Regions from separate parts of the Microbispora sp. H10949 genome, predicted to be linked through region 1. Evidence: riboswitches for the same ligand, from Rfam matches in the RefSeq annotation. Region 1 holds a riboswitch; the other holds the start of a gene.
What was found. Region 1 has a riboswitch for cobalamin ahead of HHX40_RS23245 (histidine phosphatase family protein). Riboswitches for the same ligand answer to the same signal wherever they lie in the genome.
Positions count from the first base shown of each region.

Region 2: it holds a riboswitch for cobalamin, as region 1 does, so the genes downstream of both, HHX40_RS09440 (ribonucleoside-diphosphate reductase subunit alpha) here and HHX40_RS23245 (histidine phosphatase family protein) in region 1, are expected to answer to the same signal.

Region 1 covers NZ_JABBWZ010000009.1:38,288-48,194, reverse strand. The annotation lists gene HHX40_RS23255 (cobyrinate a,c-diamide synthase) at 1-998, opposite strand, end outside; gene cobO (cob(I)yrinic acid a,c-diamide adenosyltransferase) at 1,013-1,615, opposite strand; gene HHX40_RS23250 (VWA domain-containing protein) at 1,617-3,695, opposite strand; gene HHX40_RS23245 (histidine phosphatase family protein) at 3,692-4,207, opposite strand; adenosylcobalamin (AdoCbl) riboswitch at 4,308-4,455, opposite strand; gene HHX40_RS23240 (cobyric acid synthase) at 4,488-5,978, opposite strand; gene dnaE (DNA polymerase III subunit alpha) at 6,023-9,607, opposite strand; gene sigJ (RNA polymerase sigma factor SigJ) at 9,721-9,907, opposite strand, start outside.
Region 2 covers NZ_JABBWZ010000003.1:439,759-449,665, forward strand. The annotation lists gene HHX40_RS09425 (hypothetical protein) at 1-232, shown strand, start outside; gene glmS (glutamine--fructose-6-phosphate transaminase (isomerizing)) at 241-2,058, shown strand; gene HHX40_RS09435 (Bug family tripartite tricarboxylate transporter substrate binding protein) at 2,266-3,228, shown strand; cobalamin riboswitch at 3,274-3,484, shown strand; gene HHX40_RS09440 (ribonucleoside-diphosphate reductase subunit alpha) at 3,616-5,853, shown strand; gene HHX40_RS09445 (ribonucleotide-diphosphate reductase subunit beta) at 5,850-6,854, shown strand; gene HHX40_RS09450 (mechanosensitive ion channel family protein) at 6,896-7,951, shown strand; gene HHX40_RS09455 (hypothetical protein) at 7,993-9,564, opposite strand; gene HHX40_RS09460 (DUF5685 family protein) at 9,639-9,907, opposite strand, start outside.

The DNA of each region.
Region 1 (9,907 bases):
TCGCACAGGTAGAGCAGCCCCGCGCACTCGGCCGCCACCGCGCCCGGGAACGCGGCGACCTCGGCGCGCAGGGGCTCGTTGGCCGACAGCTCGGCCGCGTACATCTCGGGGAAGCCGCCCCCCACGACCAGCGCGGAGGCGCCCTCGGGCAGGGACTCGTCGCGTACCGGGTCGAACACCGCGACCTGCGCTCCGGCGGCGGTGAGCATCTCGGCGTGCTCGGCGTACCCGAACGTGAACGCGGCGCCGCCCGCGACCGCCACCACCCGCCGCGCCCCGGGCTCCCGGCCGTCCGACGGGTCCCACGGCTCGCCGGTGAGCGGCGCCGCGGTCCCGGCGAGCCGTACGAGACCGTCCAGGTCGCACGAGCCCGCCACGAGCGCGCCGAGCCGGTCCACCGCCGTCACGGCGGCGGGCAGCCGCTCGGCCGCCGGGACCAGCCCGAGATGGCGGGACGGCGTCACCACGTCGTCGTCACGGTGGACCGCCCCCAGCACCGGAACCCCGGTCTCCTCCAGCGCCGCCCGGCACAGCTCCTCGTGCCGCGCCGACCCGAGGCGGTTCAGCACCACGCCCGCCACCCGCACCCGCGAGTCGAACGTCGCGAAGCCGTGGACCAGCGCCGCCACCGACCTGCTCTGCCTGCCCGCGTCCACGACGAGCACCACGGGGGCACCCAGCAGCCGCGCCACGTGCGCGGTCGAGGCGAAGTCGCCGTCGCCGCGCCCGTCGAACAGCCCCATCACGCCTTCGACGACCGCGATGTCGCAGCCCGCGGAGCCGTGCAGGAACAGCGGCGTCACCCGCTCCTCGCCGGTCAGCCACGGGTCGAGGTTGCGCCCGGGCCGCCCGGAGGCGAGCGTGTGGTAGCCCGGGTCGATGTAGTCGGGCCCCACCTTGAACGGCGCGACGCGCAGTCCGCGCGCCGCGAGCGCCGCCATCAGGCCCGTGGCCACGGTCGTCTTGCCGCTCCCCGAGGCCGGGGCCGCGACCACCAGTCGCGGGACGCCGGTCACCACTCGATGCCCTTCTGGCCCTTCTGCCCGGCGTCCATGGGATGGCGGACCTTGCCCATCTCCGTCACGAGGTCCGCGGCCTCCACCAGCCGGGCGGGCGCGTCGCGTCCGGTGACGACGACGTGCTGGGCCCCCGGGCGTCCGGCCAGCGCCGAGATCACGTCGTCGAGGTCGATCCACCCCCACTTGAGCGGATAGGTGAACTCGTCCAGCACGTAGAACCGGTACGTCTCGGCCGCGAGGTCGCGTTTGATCTGCTCCCAGCCCTCGCGGGCGTCGGCGGCGTGGTCGGCCTCGGTGCCCGGCCGCTGGATCCACGACCAGCCCTCGCCCATCTTGTGCCAGGCGACGGTGCCGCCCTCGCCGCTCGCGCCCAGCACGGTCAGCGCGCGTTCCTCGCCGACCCGCCATTTGGCCGACTTCACGAACTGGAACACCCCGATCGGCCATCCCTGGTTCCAGGCGCGCAACGCCATCCCGAACGCGGCCGTCGACTTCCCCTTGCCCGGCCCCGTGTGCACCATGAGCAGCGGCCTCGTCCGGCGCTGCCGGGTGGTCAGCCCGTCGTCCGGGACGTTCTCCGGCTTGCCCTGCGGCATCTCAGCCCGCCTTCCTTCGCGTGGACACGAGATCGCTCAGCGACTCCAGCGGGAGCACCCGTGCGCCCAGCCGGAGGGCCAGCGCGCCCGCCAGGCCCAGGCGGACCGGCCCGCTCTCGCAGTCGACGACGACCGAGGTCACCCCCGCGAGCGCGGTGGCCGCGCGGGTCACGTCCCCGCCGGAGGTCGCGCGGCCGTCCGTCACGACGACCAGGAGGGGGCGGCGGTCCGGGTCACGCATCCGTTCCACGCGGAGCACCTCCGCCGCCGTCGCGAGCCCCTCGGCCAGGGGGGTGCGTCCCCCCGTCGGGAGCGCGCGGAGCCGGGCCGCGCCCGCCTCCACCGAGGAGGTCGGGGGGAGCGCCACGGTCGCGCCCCGGCCGCGGAAGACGACCAGACCCACCTTGTCCCTGCGCTGGTAGGCGTCCAGCAGCAGGCTCAGCACGGCCGTCTTGACGGCCGTCATCCGCCTGCGCGCCCCCATCGAGCCGCTGGCGTCGACGACGAACAGCACGAGGTTGCCTTCGCGGCCCTCGCGGACGGGCTCGCGGAGGTCGTCCCGCCTGAGGATCAGGCCGGGACCGCGTCGGCCCCGGAGGACCTGACGGGGGGCGGCCGCCAGGAGGGTGGCGGGGAGATCGATCGCACGGGGACCGGCGCCGCCGGGGAGCCGTGCGCCGATCGTGCGGCCATGGCGTCCCCGGCCACTGGACCGCCGGCCCGCCGCGCCCTCGCCCACTCCGGCGACCCTGAGGACGGGTACGCGGAACGGGGTCCCCACCGCCGCCACGTTTTCCGGGGCGGAGCCTTGCGCGGCTTCGGACCGAGAGGCGGGTTCCCCGTCACCGGGAGAAGCGTCGGACGCGGCACCACCACCTTCTCCCGAAATTTCAGGAGATGGGGCGGCGGGGCCGTCGGACCGTGAATCATCAGACTGCGAACCATCGGACTGTGAACCATCGGCTGGAGGGCCGCCGGGGCCGCCGGGGCCGCCGGGGCCGTCGGGGCCCTCCGGCCGCCCGGGCCACTCACGGTCCTCCGGGTCATCCGGGTCGTCGGGGCCGTCGGGCTCGGTCTGGTCCAGCAGGTCGTCGAGAAGCCGTTCGTCCAGGCCGGGCGCGTCGAACGGATCGCGGCGACGGCGGTGCGGCAACGCCAGCCGGGCCGCCACCCGGACGTCCTCCCGGGTCACCACGTCCCGCCCCTGCCAGGCGGCGTGCGCCACAGCGGCATGAGCGGTGACGAGATCGGCCCGCAGACCGTCCACCTCGAAACCCGCGCAGACGGCCGTGATCTGCCGTAGCCGAGCGTCGGGCAGCCGTACCGCCGGAAGGGCGGCCCGGGCCCGCGCGATCCGCCCGGCGAGCGCGGCCTCCTCCGGAGCCCATCGAGCCGCGAACCCCTCGGGATCGGCGTCAAACGCGAACCGCCGCCGGACGACCTCCGCCCGTTCGCCGGGCTCCCGGGTCGCCCGCACCTCGACGGTCAGCCCGAACCGGTCGAGCAACTGCGGGCGGAGCTCCCCTTCCTCCGGATTCATGGTTCCGACGAGCAGGAACCGCGCGGCATGCCGTACCGAGACGGTCTCGCGCTCCACGTAGCAGACCCCGAGCGCCGCCGCGTCGAGCAGCAGGTCCACCAGATGGTCGTGCAGGAGGTTCACCTCGTCCACGTACAGGACGCCCCGATGGGCCGCCGCGAGCAGGCCGGGTTCGAAGGCCTTGACCCCTTCGGTCAGCGCTCGCTCCAGGTCCAGCGACCCGGCCAGCCGATCCTCCGAGGCTCCCACCGGAAGCTCCACGAGCGACGCTGGCCGCCGGACCCACGCGGCGTCCGGCTCGTGCGGCCCGTCGGGACACCCCGGATCGGGCGCCGCCGGATCGCAGTGGAACCGGCACCCCGCCACCACGGCGACCGGGGGCAACTGCGCGGCCAGCGCGCGGACGATGGTGGACTTCGCGGTGCCCTTCTCCCCGCGTACCAGGACGCCGCCGGCCCGGGGCGAGACCGCGTTCAGCACCAGCGCCAGCTTCAGGTCGTCGAGCCCGACGACGGCGCTGAAGGGATAGGCAGGGTTCACGGTGCGGCCTTCCGGTTGACGTACGTGATCCGCCAGCCGCCGTTCCCGGCGGCCAGTCCGGTGTGGGACAACGGCGCGACGTCGAAGGCCGCGGCCCGTGTCGCGGTCAGGCCGAGCGCGTGCGCGAGCGCGGCCCGGATGGGCCCGGCGTCGCAGACGGCGACCACACGGGCGGCGTCCGCGCGGAGCGACTCCATCCACGCGGCCACCCGTTCGCCCATGCCGGCGAGGCTCTCCCCGCCATGGGGGACCGCCCAAGGGTCGGTCAGCCACGCGCCGAGCCCCGCGGGGTCCGCCGCGGCCACCTCCGCGAACGGCCGGCCCGCCCAGGCCCCGTAATCGGCCTCGGCGAGCGCGCCGGCCACGACGGGTTCCCGGCCCGACGCGGCCCGGGCGGTCGCCACGGCGGCGGCCCACGGCGCGGCGAAGACGAGCGCGTCGCCGGGCACGCCCAGCACGGCGGCCTGTGCCGTGGCCTGGGCGAGTCCCGACGGATCGGGTTCCTCGGGCATGGGGAAGCAGGCACGCCGGGCACCGGGCGTACCCGCCTGACGGATGAACAGCACGGCTCAGCCGCGCGGCTGGTGCTCGACGGGGCGAAGGTCGCTCACAAGGGCCTCCTCAGGGATGACGCGTCCCGGCAGACGAGGTCACGGTGGCCAAGCGACCTGGCTCCCGGGGTCCATGCCCCGGATACAGTGGCGCGACCGCACCGGCATCTCACCGGATTTCCCTTGGTCACCGCGAAACCTTCCGGACGGTACCCGTTCCGGACAATCAGCGTCAACAACCTCAGGCCGCGCCGGGCGGCAGGACCCGGAGTCCTGAGGGCGGCCCGCCCGCGATGAGCGCGAGCAACGCGGCGGTGTCGACGTTCCGCTCGACGAGGTCCCCGAGCGCGTCCAGCCGTGCCTCCCGCAGCGCCGCGAAGGAGACGCCGGGGCCGGCGTGGAACTCGCGTCCCGCCGCCCGCGCCACCTCACCGAGGAACGCCCGCCGGAACCCGTCGTTCTCCAGCGCTCCGTGCCAGGTGGTGCCCCACACGTTCCCCACCCGGCAGCCGTCGAGGAACTCCTCGCCCGCGTCGCGCGTCACGATCCCGTGGTGGATCTCGTACGCCTCCACGGGATGCCCGTACGCCTCGCCGCTCGGCCGCCCGAGCGTCTTCTCGGCGGCGAACACGACGTCGGCCGGGAGCAGTCCCAGCCCGGCGACCGTGCCGGCGCCCGACTCGACCTGGTCGGTGATGGTACGGGCGAGCATCTGGTAGCCCCCGCAGACGCCGAGCACCGGTCCCGTTCTCCCGGCGACGACATCGGCGATCCCGGTCTCCCGCAACCAGGCGAGGTCGCTCACGGTGGCCCGCGAACCGGGCAGGACCAGCAGGTCGGCCTCCGCGCACTCGGCCGGGGACGTGGCGAACGTGACCACGACCCCCGGCTCGGCGGCCAGCGCGTCCACGTCGGTGAAGTTCGAGATCCGCGGATACCGCACGACCGTCACCCGCAGCGCACCACCGGCCGCCGCCGCGCCCCGTGGCCGGGTGTCGAGCGGCCGGGTGTCGAGCGACAGGGAGTCCTCGACGTCCATCCAGAGCCCGTCGAGCCAGGGCAGCACGCCGTAGACGCGGCGCCCGGTCAGTCCCTCGATCATGTCCAGCCCGGGCGCGAGCAGCTCTCGCGCGCCCCGGAACTTGTTCACGATGAAGCCCGAGATGTGCGCCTGGTCGGCGGCGTCCAGCAGCGCGACCGTGCCGTACATGTGCGCGAAGACCCCGCCGCGGTCGATGTCTCCGACCACGACCACCGGCAGCCCGGCCGCCCGGGCCAGGCCCATGTTCGCGATGTCCCCGGCCCGGAGGTTGATCTCGGCCGGAGAGCCCGCGCCTTCGCAGACCACCACGTCGAACTCGCGGGCCAGCCGCCGGTACGACTCGACGGCGACGGCCCGCAGCTCGTCCCGCCGGGCCCCGTACTCCATGGCGTCCACGTCGGCGACGGGCCGGCCGCGTACGACGACCTGGCTACGCCGATCGCTGCCCGGCTTGAGCAGGATCGGGTTCATGTCGGCCGTCGGCTCCAGCCCGCAGGCGGCCGCCTGCACGGCCTGCGCCCGCCCGATCTCCGCGCCGTCGGCGGTCACGTAGGAGTTGAGCGACATGTTCTGCGCCTTGAACGGCGCGACCCGCACGCCCCGCCGGGCCAGCCACCGGCAGATCCCGGCGGTGACCACGCTCTTCCCGGCATCCGACGTGGTCCCCGCGACCAGCAGTCCACCCTTCACAAGCCGGACAGCATACGGCCGGGGGACCGTACGGGAAATTCCGGTCAGGGCACGACGAGCGCGTTCGCCCCCAGGAGGACCTTGATGTCGCCGGCGAACGCCCCGTTGTTGATGTTCACCGCGTAGTCGGGCAGCTCCACGACGTTGATCTTCCGGTTGAGCCGCTCCACACGCAGCCGGACGGGGGTCTCGCCGGGGTGGACGGTCAGGATCCGCTTGAGCTCGTGGACGAGCTCCCTGTTGACGCGCTCCTCGCGGAGGGCGATCACGATGGGTTCGCGGCCGTCGTCCTGGATGCCGGAGATGTCGAGGAACGTGATGTCGGTGGCGTTGAAGGAGATGGTCGCCTCGTCGCCGTCGCCGCGTGAGCGGATCCGGCCGGTGACGGCGACGACCAGGTCGGGGGCGAGGTTGGTGCCGTACAGCTGGTAGGTCTGCGGGAAGCAGGGCACCTCGATGGAGCCGTCGTGGTCCTCGATCTTGAGGATGGCCCAGACGTCGCCCTTCTTGGTGACCTTCTTGTCGACGCCGGAGATGATGCCGGCGATGCGGACGTTCCCCGCCCCGGCCTGGCCGTCCAGCACCTGGGCGATGGTCAGGTCCCGGTTGCGTTCGAGGATGCGTTCGGCGCCGTTGAGCGGGTGATCGGAGACGTAGAGGCCGAGCATCTCCCGTTCGAAGGACAGCTTCGTCTTCTTGTCCCATTCCCCTTCGGGAACGGAGATGTGGAAGACGCTGCCCGCCCCGCTGTCGTCGTCGAACGCGCCGAACAGCGAGTCCTGGCCGAGGGCCTCCTTGCGCTTGACGTCGATCACGGCGTCCACGGCCTGGTCGTGGATCTGGATCAGCCCCTGGCGGGTGTGCCCAAGGCCGTCGAACGCTCCGGCTTTGATCAGGGATTCAATGGTGCGCTTGTTGCAGACGACCTGGGGGACCTTGGTCAGGAAGTCGTTGAAGTCGGTGTAGGCGCCCTTCTCGCGGCGCGCGGAGATGATGCCCTTGATGGCGTTCTCCCCGACGTTCTGGATCGCGCCCAGTCCGAAGCGGACGTCCTCCCCGACGGCGGAGAAGCGCAGGCCCGACTCGTTGACGTCGGGCGGCAGGACCTTGAGCTTCATCCGGCGGCACTCGGCCAGGTAGAGCGCCATGCGGTCCTTGTTCGTGCCGACCGAGGTCAGCAGGGCGGCCATGTACTCGGCCGGGTAGTTGGCCTTGAGGTAGGCCGTCCAGTAGGAGACGAGTCCGTAGCCGGCGGTGTGGGACTTGTTGAAGCCGTAGGAGCTGAACGGCTCCAGCACGTCCCAGACGGCCTTCGCCGCTTCCTCGGTGTAGCCCTTGGCGACCATGCCGGAGGAGAAGGTGGCCCATTGCTTGTCCATCTCCTCCTTCTTCTTCTTGCCCATCGCCCGGCGCAGGATGTCGGCGCCACCGAGGGTGTAGCCGGCCAACTGCTGGGCGATGGCCATGACCTGCTCCTGGTAGACCACCAGGTGGTAGGTGGTGCCGAGGATCGGGTCGAGCACTTCCTTGAGCGAGGGGTGGATCGGGGTGATCTCCTGCTGCCCGGCCTTGCGCAGCGCGTAGTTGACGTGCGCGTTCGCCCCCATCGGGCCGGGGCGGCCCAGGGCCAGGATGGACGAGATGTCCTCGAACCGGGTCGGGGCGATCAGCTTGGTGAGGTCCCGCATCATCGAGCTGTCGAGCTGGAACACGCCGAGCGTGTCGCCGCGCGCCAGCAGCTCGTAGGTCTTCTTGTCGTCCAGCGCGAGGCTGAGCATGTCCAGGTCGAGGCCGCGGTTGTCCTTCACGTTCTGCACCGCGTCGCCGATGACGGTCAGGTTCCGCAGGCCCAGGAAGTCCATCTTCAGGGCGCCCATGGACTCGGAGCTGGGCCCGTCGAAGCCGGTGATGCGGGCGCCGTCGTCCGGGCGCATGAAGATCGGCATGACGTCGATCAGCGGCTGCGACGACAGGATGACGCCCGCCGCGTGGACGCCGGTGCCCCGGGTCAGTCCTTCGAGGCCGAGCGCGGTGTCGATGACCTGCTTGACGTCGGAGTCTTCCTCGTAGAGCTTCCGCAGCTCGGTCGCCTCGGCGAACCGGGGGTGCTTCTCGTCGAAGATGCCGGTGAGCGGGATCTCCTTGCCCATGACGGCCGGCGGGAACGCCTTGGTGATCTTCTCGCCCACCGGGAAGGGGTAGCCCAGGACGCGAGCCGCGTCCTTGACCGCCGCCTTCGATTTGATCGTCATGTACGTGATGATCAGCGAGACGTTGTCCTCGCCATACTTCTCCGTGACATAACGGATCATGTCACCGCGCCTACGCTCGTCGAAGTCGAGGTCGACGTCGGGCATGGAGATGCGTTCGGGGTTCAGGAACCGCTCGAACAGCAGGGAGTGCTCGATGGGGTCGAGCTCGGTGATCCCGGTGACGTAGGCCACCATCGACCCGGTGGCCGATCCTCGGCCCGGGCCGAGCCAGATGCCGCTCTCCCGGGCGTAGCGGCAGATGTCCGCGACGACGAGGAAGTAGCCGGGAAAGCCCATGCCCTCGATGACGCCGAGCTCGTACTCGATGCGCTCCAGCACCTCGGCCGGCACGGGGTCGCCGTAGCGTCGCACCGCGCCGCTGTGCGCCTCCTTGCGCAGCCAGCTCATCTCGGTCTCCCCTTCGGGGACCGGGAACTTGGCCGCGAGGTCGCGGTGGGCGAACACCTCGTCGTACGGCTCGACCCGCTCGGCGATCAGCAGCGTGTTCTTGCAGCCCTCGGCCCACAGGTCGGAGCCCGGGTCGAGCGCCCACATCTCCTCGGCGGTGCGCACGTAGTAGCCGTTGCCGGAGAAGCGGAACCGGCTGGGATCGCTGAGCAGGGAGTTCGTGCCGACGCAGAGCAGCGCGTCGTGGGCCTTGGACTGGTCCTCGGTGACGTAGTGGGAGTCGTTGGTGACCAGGGGCGGGATGCCGAGGGTCTTGCCGATCCGCAGCAGGTCCTCGCGGACCCCCGTCTCGATCGGGATCCCCCCGTGGTCCATGATCTCCAGGAAGTAGTTGTCCCGCCCGAAGATCTCCTGGTACTTGGCGGCGTGTTCCAGTGCCTTGTCGTACTGCCCGAGCCGGAGCCGCGTCTGCACCGCGCCGGACGGGCAGCCCGTGGTGGCGACGATCCCCTCGTGGTACTGCTCGAACAGGTCGTCGTCCATGCGGGGGTACTTCTTCATGTGGCCTTCGAGGGAGGCCAGCGACGAGATCCTGAACAGGTTCCGCAGACCCTGGGCGTTGACCGCCCACATCGTCTTGTGCAGATAGGTGCCGCTGGCCGACACGTCACCGCCGAGGCCGGTGCGCTCGTCGGACTTGCGCTGGTGGGGCTCTCCCCAGAACACCGGCTGCTTGTAGTGGCGGGATTCGGGGCTGACGTACCCCTCGATGCCGATGATCGGCTTGACCCCGGCCGACTTCATCTTCGACTGGAACTCGTAGGCGCCGAACATGTTGCCGTGGTCGCTCATCGCGATCGCGGGCATGCCCAGCTCTGCCGCCCGCTGGGCCAGCTTGCCGATCTTCGCCGCTCCGTCCAGCATGGAGTACTCGGTGTGAACATGCAGGTGAACGAACGAATCAGCCACTGGTGATCTCTGGCCTTTCGTGGAGGGGCGAGCAGAGCTCCAACTCTATCGAGAGCACGAAGGGGCTGTCGTGGCTCATCTCGAAACGAGTGATCCCTGGTGCTGGAGAACCGTCAGGAGCGTCGCGAGGGGGGTTCCGAGCCTCCCTCGGCGGCGTGGCCGGGGACGGATCCGAGCTTGTCGGGGTTGCTGACCACGTAGATGTCGCGCACCTGCTCCCCGCCGGCTTCGAGATCGAGCACCATCACCGCGAGGGGCGCGTCCTCGGCGAAGACCACCACCGAGGGGTCGCCGTTGACC
Region 2 (9,907 bases), on a different contig from region 1:
CACCCGGACCACCTCGCTGGGTCCGGGTGAGGCGGCCCGCGTGGTGGCCGACGTCCTGGCGTACTTCGGCGAGCCCGCGGAAGAGTACGTGCGGCGCCGCCACGGCGAACTCAAGTCGAGGGGGCTGACCAACGACCAGATCTTCCCCAGGATCTCCGCCGAGCTCGCGGGAAGGCGTGTCGCGGCACCGGAGCTGACCCTGCGCCAGCTCCGGAGGATCGTTTACGGATAGGAGCGGTTATGTGCGGAATCGTCGCTTACGTCGGGCCGAAGGATGCGGCGCCCATCCTGCTCGAAGGTCTCCAGCGGCTGGAGTACCGGGGCTACGACTCGGCAGGCCTCGCCGTCGTGAACTCCAGGAGTCTCAAGACGCGCAAGGTCAAGGGCCGGGTCGCCGACCTGGCGGCGGCGGTGCCCGCGAAGTTCAAGGGCACGATCGGGATCGGGCACACCCGGTGGGCCACCCACGGCGCGCCCAGTGACGTGAACGCGCACCCGCACCTCGACCAGGAGCAGCGGATCGCCGTCGTGCACAACGGCATCATCGAGAACGCCGACGAGCTGCGCCGCCGCCTGGAGGGCGAGGGCGTGAAGTTCGAGAGCGAGACCGACAGCGAGGTGCTCTCCCACCTCGTCGGGCGGATGGTCAAGGAGACCGACTCGCTGCGGGAGGCCGTGCTGCGGGCGCTGAAGAGCGTCGTCGGGACGTACGGCATCGCCGTCGTCGACGCGCAGCGCCCCGGCGAGATCGTGGTCGCCCGCAATGGCAGCCCGATCGTCCTCGGCCTCGGCGAGAAGGAGATGTTCGCCGCCTCCGACGTCGCCGCGCTCATCCGCTACACCCGGCAGGTCGTCCACCTGGAGGACGGCGAGCTCGCGGTCATCAAGGCCGACGGGTTCAACACGTTCACCAGCGACGCCCGGGAGACCGCCAAGGAGCCGTTCACGGTCGACTGGGACGCCGGCCACTACGACAACGGCGGCTACGAGCACTACCTGCTCAAGGAGATCTCCGAGCAGCCCGACACGGTCGCCCGCACCCTGCGCGGCCGCATCGACGACCGGTTCCACATCGCCCACCTCGGCGGCCTCAACATGGACGCCCGCGAGACCCGGTCCTTCCGCCGCGTGAAGATCATCGGCTGCGGGTCCGCGTACTACTCCGGGCAGATCGGCGCGCAGCTCATCGAGGAGCTGGCCCGCATCCCCGCCGACGCCGAGCCGGCCTCGGAGTTCCGCTACCGCAGCCCGGTCGTCGAGCCTGACACGCTGTACGTCGCCATCAGCCAGTCGGGCGAGACGTACGACACGCTCGCCGCCGTGCAGGAGCTCAAGCGCAAGGGCGGCCGGGTGCTCGGCATCGTCAACACGGTCGGCAGCGCCATCGCACGGGAGACAGACGGCGGCATCTACCTGCACGCCGGGCCCGAGGTCTCGGTGGCCTCCACCAAGGCGTTCACCTCCACCGCCGTGGCGTTCGCGCTGCTCGCCCTGCACCTCGGCCGCGTACGGGACCTGTCGCCGGCCGACGGCCGCAGGATCTGCGACGGCCTGCGGCGGCTGCCCGAGCAGATCAAGGAGATCCTCACCCTGGAGGACCGGATCAGGGAGCTGGCCAAGAAGTACGCCGACGCGCCGGGCATGATGTTCGTCGGCCGGGTCCGCGGCTACCCCGTGGCCCGCGAGGGCGCCCAGAAGCTCAAGGAGATCTCCTACGTCCACGCGGAGGCGTACCCGGCGAGCGAGCTCAAGCACGGCCCGCTGGCGCTGATCAGCCCCGAGCTGCCGACCGTCGCGGTCGTGCCGGACGACGAACTGCTGGACAAGAACCTCACCACGCTCGGCGAGATCCGGGCGAGGCACGGCCGCATCCTCATGGTCGGCCACCGCACCTCCGAGGCGGCCGACGACTGCATCGTGGTGCCCAGGAACGAGGTGGAGCTGGACCCCATCCTGCTCACGATCCCGCTCCAGCTGTTCGCCTACCACGCGGCCGTCGCCCTCGGCCGCGACGTCGACCGCCCCCGCAACCTCGCCAAGAGCGTGACGGTCGAGTAGCTCCGCCACGTCCCGTCCGGCTCGCGTCGCGGACGCGTGCCGGACGGTGCGCATCTGTCACCGCGCCCTCCGATCGGCACCGACGACATGAGCGCCGCGCCCGCCCACCCGCCGATCGCCACATCCGTAACGTCCGTTATGTCCTGAGATGGGGTGGTTGCTCATAGTCTGTCCGCATAAGGGGCTCTTCGGGGGGAGGGTGCCGGCATGCGACGCCGTACGGTTCTCGCACTGGGGGTCCTGGCCCTGGCGGGCGGATGCGGCACCCCGGCGCCTCCGTACCTCGGGGAGATCTCCCTCCTCGTCCCCGGCCCGCCGGAGTGCTGGGGGGACGGCGTCGCCCGGAGCCTGAAGTCCCTCATCGAGGCCCGCCGCTGGGCCGGCAGAGTGCTGGTCACGCGGGACGCCGGGGGCGGCGGCGCGTCGGCCGTCGGACGCTTCGCCGTCGGACGGCCGGACCGGCTGATGGTCGCCGACCCCCTCCTGCTGGCCGACTGCGCGCTCGGTCGCGCGCCCGATGAGGCGGGGCCGTTCGCCGCCCGGACCGTGCCGCTGGCCAGGCTGGCGGGGGAGTGGCAGGTGCTGGTGGCCTCCCCCGATTCGGGTTACCGCACGTTCGAGCAGGTCGCGGCGGCCCTGCTGCGCACCCCCGAGCGGGTGAAGGTGGCGGGCGGGCCCGACCGCGGGCCCGGCCACCTGCTGCTCGGCCTGACCGCCCGGGGCCTCGGGGCCGATCCGCGGCCGGCGGCGTACGAGGCCTTCGACAGCCCCGCGCGGGCCGTCGCGGCGGTGGCCGAGGGGACGACCGCGCTCGCCTTCGGCGGGCGCGGCGACGTCGCCGCCCACGTCAGGGCCGGGCGGCTGCGCCCGCTCGCCGTCTCCGCTCCCGAGCGCCTGCCCGGCCTGGACGCGCCCACGCTGACCGAGTCGGGGGTGCGGGTGGCGTACGCGAACTGGACCGGCCTGCTCGCCCCCCTCGGGGTGGCGGCCCGCGAGCGCGACGCGCTGATCGGCCTGTGCCGGGCCGTCGCGGACTCGCCCGCCTGGCTCCGCCTGTGCGAGCGCAACGGCTGGACGCCGATGTGGCTCGCCGGCGAGGAGTTCCGGCAGTGGCTCACGGGCGAGGCGCGTCGTACGGCCCTGCTTCTCGATGATCTCGGAATCCGGTGACCAACACAACTTGTAGGGCCGCTTGCGAGATCGCCCACTAGATGTAGGATCCATCGCGTCGCTGGTTCACCTCGGTGAGGCAAGAGGGAACCCGGTGGGAATCCGGGGCTGCCCCGCAGCGGTGAGCGGGAACGACCGCCGTCACAGAGCACTGGTGCGTGAGCGCACCGGGAAGCGACGGCCAGTAGGTCCGGCGGGCGTGTGTCCCGCCGGTCGCCCGCGAGCCCGAAGACCTGCCCGCGACCGCGCGCGGAGTCACCGCGCGTGCCCGCGCCGTGCCCCGAGGGAGGGTCCGCCGCCCGCAGGCCGTGCCGTCGCACGCGTGCGCCGCGGCGTCCCCTCCCCTCCGGCCGGCCGGGTCAGGAGACGAGGAGGAGAGGGCGACCGATGACGATCACCGACCCGGTCTCCGCGCCCGCGCGCCCCGCCACGGGGCCGCGCGGCGCGGAGGAGACCGCGGACGTCTGGCGGGCCATCGAGGAGGCGGCGGCGGGGGTCGTCGCGGACCCGGACAACTCCCGGCGGGCGGCGCGGCTGCTCGCCCGGGTCATCGAGGAGGAGACGGCGGGCCAGGGGGTGCGCGCCTTCTCCGAGTCGGTCGCGGCCGCCCACGCGGCCGGGCTGCTGGGCGACGCCGTCGCCGCGTTCGTGGCCGACGAGGCCGAAGCGCTGGACGCGCTGATCGACCCGGCGGCCGACGACCGGTTCGAGTACTTCGGGCTGCGCACGGTCTACGACCGCTACCTGCTGCGGCATCCGGTCACGCGGCGGGTGCTCGAACGCCCGCAGCACTTCCTGCTGCGCGTGGCCTGCGGCCTGTCGGCGAGCGTCGGCGAGGCGGCCGAGCTGTACCGGCTGATGTCCGCGCTCGCCTATCTGCCCAGCTCGCCGACGCTGTTCAACTCCGGGGCGCGCCGCCCGCAGCTGTCGTCGTGCTTCCTGCTCGACTCGCCGCGCGACGAACTGGAGAGCATCTACGAGCGGTACGGCCAGGTGGCGCGGCTGTCGAAGTACTCCGGCGGGATCGGCGTCGCCTGGACCCGAGTGCGCTCGCGCGGGTCGCTGATCCGGGGCACCAACGGCCTGTCCAACGGCATCGTCCCCTGGCTGCGCACGCTCGACGCGTCGGTGGCGGCGGTGAACCAGGGAGGCAGGCGCAAGGGAGCCGCCTGCGTCTACCTGGAGACCTGGCACGCCGACATCGAGGAGTTCCTGGAGCTTCGCGACAACACGGGCGAGGAGTCGCGCCGCACCCACAACCTCAATTTGGCCAACTGGGTGCCCGACGAGTTCATGCGCCGGGTCGAGGCGGACGGCGTGTGGTCGCTGTTCGACCCCAAGGAGACCCCCGAGCTGACCGACCTGTGGGGCGAGGCGTTCGACGCCCGGTATCGCGAACTGGAGGCCTCCGGGCGGTACGTCCGGCAGGTGCCCGCCCGCACCCTCTACGCCCGGATGATGCGCACCCTCGCCCAGACCGGCAACGGCTGGATGACCTTCAAGGACGCCGCCAACCGCGCCTCCAACCAGACCGCGCTGCCGCGCAACGTCATCCACCTGTCCAACCTGTGCACCGAGATCCTGGAGGTCACCAGCGACGGGGAGACCGCCGTGTGCAACCTCGGCTCGGTCAACCTCGCCGCCCACCTGACCCCCGAGGGGGACGCCGTCGACTTCGGCCGGCTGCGCGCCACGGTCCGCACCGCCGTACGGTTCCTCGACCGCACGATCGACCTCGGCTTCTACCCGACCCCCGAGGCGGAGGCGGCCAACGAGCGGTGGCGGCCGGTGGGCCTCGGCGTCATGGGCCTCGCCGACGTCTTCTTCGCGCTGCGCCTGCCGTTCGACTCGCCGGAGGCGCTGGCGCTGTCCACCCGGATCGCCGAGGAGATCGCGCTCGCGGCGTACGGCACCTCGGCCGGCCTGGCCGCCGAACGCGGGCGCCACCCGGCGTACGAGGAGACGCGGGCGGCGGGCGGCGTCCTGCACCCCGACCACTACCCGTGCGCCCCGGCGCACCCGGAGGAGTGGGCGGCGCTGCGCGCGAGGATCGCGGAGACCGGGCTGCGCAACTCCCTGCTGGTCGCGATCGCGCCGACGGCCACGATCGCCTCGATCGCGGGCTGCTACGAGTGCGTCGAGCCGCAGGTGTCCAACGTCTTCAAACGCGAGACGCTGTCGGGGGAGTTCCTCCAGGTCAACCGGTACCTCGTCCGTGACCTCCAGGCCCTCGGGCTGTGGACGCGGGCGATCCGCGACGCGATCAAGCTCCACGACGGCTCGATCCAGGACATCCCCGCGATCCCCGGCGAGCTCAAGGCGCTCTACCGCACCGCCTGGGAGCTGCCGCAGAAGGCGCTCGTCGACCTCGCGGCCGCGCGGCAGCCGTACGTCGACCAGTCGCAGTCGCTCAACCTCTTCATGGCCGCGCCCACGATCGGCAAGCTCTCGTCGATGTACGCCTACGCCTGGCGGTCGGGCCTGAAGACCACCTACTACCTGCGCTCGCGCCCGGCGACCAGGATCGCCCAGACGACCGTGCCGGCCGTCACCCCCGCCGTGCCCGATGAAGGGGCGGTCGCCTGCTCCCTTGAGAACCCCGAGATCTGCGAGGCGTGCCAATGAGAACGATGCTGCTCGACCCGGGCATGGACCTGACCCTCCGCCCGATGCGCTACCCCGGGTTCTACGAGAGGTACCGCGCGGCGATCAGGAACACCTGGACCGTCGAGGAGGTCGACCTCGCCTCCGACCTCGCCGACCTGGCGACGCTGGAGCCGGGGGAGCGGCACCTGATCAACCGGCTGGTGGCGTTCTTCGCGACCGGCGACTCCATCGTGGCCAACAACCTCGTGCTGAACCTCTACCAGCACGTCAACGCGCCCGAGGCCCGGCTCTACCTGAGCCGCCAGCTGTTCGAGGAGGCCGTGCACGTCCAGTTCTACCTGACCCTGCTGGACACCTACCTGCCCGACCACGACGAGCGGGTGAAGGCGTTCGCCGCCGTGGAGCACATCCCCTCGATCCGCGACAAGGCCGAGTTCTGCTTCCGCTGGATCGACTCGATCAGCGAGCTGTCGCGGCTGGAGACGCGGGAGGACCGGCGGGCCTTCCTGCTCAACCTCGTCTGCTTCGCCGCCTGCATCGAGGGGCTGTTCTTCTACGGCGCCTTCGCCTACGTCTACTGGTTCCGCTCCCGGGGGCTGCTGGGCGGCCTCGCCACCGGCACCAACTGGGTGTTCCGCGACGAGTCCATGCACATGGAGTTCGCCTTCGAGGTGGTGGACACCGTACGCCGGGAGGAGCCGGACCTGTTCGACGACGAGCTGGCCGGCCGGGTCGTGCGGATGATGGAGGAGGCGGTCGCCGCCGAGCTGGCCTTCGCCCGCGACCTGTGCGGCGACGGCACCGGCGGGATGACCGCGGACAACATGCGCCGCTACCTGGAGTACGTCGCCGACCGCCGGCTCGCCCGGCTCGGCCTGCCCGCGCGGTACGGCACGGCCAACCCCTTCCCGTTCATGGAGTTCCAGGACGTGCAGGAGCTGGCGAACTTCTTCGAACGGCGGGTCTCGGCCTACCAGGTGGCCGTCGAGGGAGAGGTGGCCTTCGACGAAGCCTTCTGATCCCGTTTAAGGGGGTTCCAATCCCGGGCAAAGGAAACCCCATGACGACGAACGGGGGCGCCGTCACAGCGGCAGCGTGGAACTGGGCGACATTGGCGATCGCGGTGGGGACGGCGATCGTGGCGGTGGAGCTGGTCCGGCGGGTGCTCAGGTCGCGGCTGATCGGCGACCGATGGGCGCTCGCCGGGCCGTTCGCGCGCCGCTGCACCTGGCCGGGCTTCGCCTCGGCCGTGGTGGGCACCGTCAAGGCCGTCTACGACCCGGACATGCCGGGATCGGGCTCCCACGGCTTCCAGCGGGTGCTGTCGCTGCTCCTGATCGCCTGCGTGACCTGGCTGCTGATCCAGGCGGCGTACGCGGTGACCGACGTGGTGCTCGACCGGCTCACGCGGATCGAGGGCGAGCGCAACCGCCGGGCCCGGCGCATCCGCACCCAGATCGCGCTGGTGCGCCGGGTGTCGGCGGCGGTCGTCGTGGTGATCGCGCTGGGCGCGATGCTGTTCACCTTCCCGCAGGTGCGGGCCCTGGGCGCGGGGCTGCTGGCCTCCGCCGGGATCGCCGGCGTGGTGGGCGGCATCGCGGCCCAGTCCACGCTCGGCAACCTGCTGGCCGGGCTGCAGCTCGCCTTCAGCGACGCCCTGCGGCTTGACGACGTGGTCGTGGTGGAGGACGAGTGGGGCCGTATCGAGGAGCTGACCCTCACCTACGTGGCGCTGCGCCTCTGGGACGAGCGAAGGCTGATCCTGCCGGTGTCCCACTTCACCAGCCATCCCTTCCAGAACTGGACGCGGCACGAGAGCCGCATCCTCGGCAGCGTGTACCTCCTGGTGGACTGGTCGGTGCCGGTGGAGGAGGTGCGGGCCGAGCTGTACCGGGCGCTGCGCGACAACCCGCTGTGGGACCAGAAGGACTGGACGCTCCAGGTCACCGACATCACCGCGAACGGGCTGGTCGAGCTGCGCGCGCTGATGAGCGCGGCCGACTCGGCCAGCGCCTGGGACCTGCGGTGCGACATCCGCGAGCACCTCGTGACGTTCATCCGCGAGAAGCACCCGGAGAGCCTGCCGCGCCTGCGCGTCGAGACCCCCGTACGCTGAGTGCCCGGCACGACCTCGGCCGGCGAGCGTCCGGGCCGGGGTCAGGGGGCGTGGGAGCCGCGCAGGACGCGGGTGCCGCCGGCGATCAGCGCGGTGGCGAGGATCCACCCCGCCGCGATCAGCCCGTACGCCAGCCACTGGGTCCAGCCGACCGGCTCCCAGGCGCCGCGCTGCTCGAACAGGCTCACCGGGACCAGCAGGTCGAGGGTGTAGACGAAGGCGCTGAAGTGCCGTGACTCGTCCAGCCCGATCTGGTGTGGTTGCCAGCGCGCGAACACGGCCGTGCCGGCCGCGAGGAGCAGCACGGCCCACACACCGGCCAGCCAGGGCCGGTATCCGTACCCGACCAGCCCGTCGAGCAGCCGGCCCCACAGCCGCCCCGGGAACCGCAGTGTCCGGCGCCGCGCCCGCTGCCGGGCCAGCAGCACCCGGCGGGCGTCGGACTCGTGCCCGATCCTGCGGTAGTAGGCGGCCAGCTGCTCGTACGGCTGCGGCCGGTAGCCTCCCGGGTCGCGCCGCAGCCAGGTCAGCCGGTCCGCCAGGGTGGCCGGGCCACGCAGCGACTCGTACGTCAGCCCGTTCAGCCGGACCCCGGCGGGATAGCTCTCCGGCCGGTCGAACAGCACCCCGAAGCGGGAGTAGCCGAGGTTGACCTCTCCCTCGACCGACTTGGGCAGCAGGATCAGCTCGTCGGCCTGCAGGTGGCTCAGATGCAGCGCGCGGCCCGGCGCCCGGACGACGGCGCCGTGGAAGGACAGGACCCCGCCGATGCGCGCGCCGCGCAGCCGTACGGTGCCGTCGGAGGTGAAGCCCGCCCCGAGCTCGGCCGCGGCGGCCTGCAGGTGGTCGGCGTGCACGGCGGGCGTGGCGTCCGCCGCGACTGCGGCCCCTTCGAGGTAGAGGCCGCTGGCGAAGCGGGCGCCGATCAGCCGCAGCCCGCCCGTTGCGCGCAGGTCGCGCAGGAAGGCCCCGCCCTCGACGGCGAGCCCACCGGCCCACAGCGCGACCGACTCCCAGACCCGCGGCTCCTCCGAACCCTCCGGTCCGTTCCAGCGGGACGACTCGGGCGGCGAGGTCTCCGGCTGCCCGCCCCGGTACGGCGCGGCGCCGGGCGTGCCCAGACGCAGGCCGGAGAGCCGGAGCTGCCCGGTGATCCGGGCGTTGTCCAGGCGCACCCCCGCGTGGACGGCCGACCGGTCGAGGTCGAGCAGCCCGTCGACGGTGGCCCGGCTCGCCCGGAAACGGTAGATGTCGCAGTGCCGCAGCCGTACGCCCCGGGTCTTCGCGTCGTTCAGCGAGACGGTTCCCGCGATGTGGCAGTCCAGCAGGTGGATCTTCGCCTCGACCGTCGCGTCGGACAGGTTGAGGTCGCCGACGATCCGGGCGCCGGCGAGGCGGACGCCCGGCACCCAGGCGGAGCCGTCGTCCCGCCTGCTCAGCAGCAGAGCGGTGATCACCTCGGCCCGGACGATCCGGGAGCGGCCCCAGGAGCCGCCCGAGCCCGCGTCCACGTCGCGGCTCTCGCGCAGGTCGACCCAGGCTCCGGTGGGATAGGCCTGCCACAGCCGCCGCTCGGCCGGGGTGAACCGGTGGAAAGGCCGTGATCTTCCCATGCGCCGACCCTATCCCGTACGTGATCGCCGAAGGGCTGCCACGCCCCGCGAGGCGGCGCCTGACGCCGGTGGCGTCAGGCGCCGCAGTCGCAGCAGCAGCCGTCCCCGCAGGAGCACCCGTCGCCACAGCACCCGTCGCCCGAGCAGCAATCGCAGCATCCCGAGCAGTCGGGGCAGTCACAGCCGTCGCAGAAGCAGCGGTCGGTCCACGGCGCCTGCCGGTAGGGGCTCCACGGCGGCCGGTAGAGCCCGCACGTGACGAAGGTCGTCACCCCGGCCACCGCCGTACACGTGATGCCCGGCGACTCCGTGTGCCGCGCGGCGGGCGCCGCGAGGTGGTGCG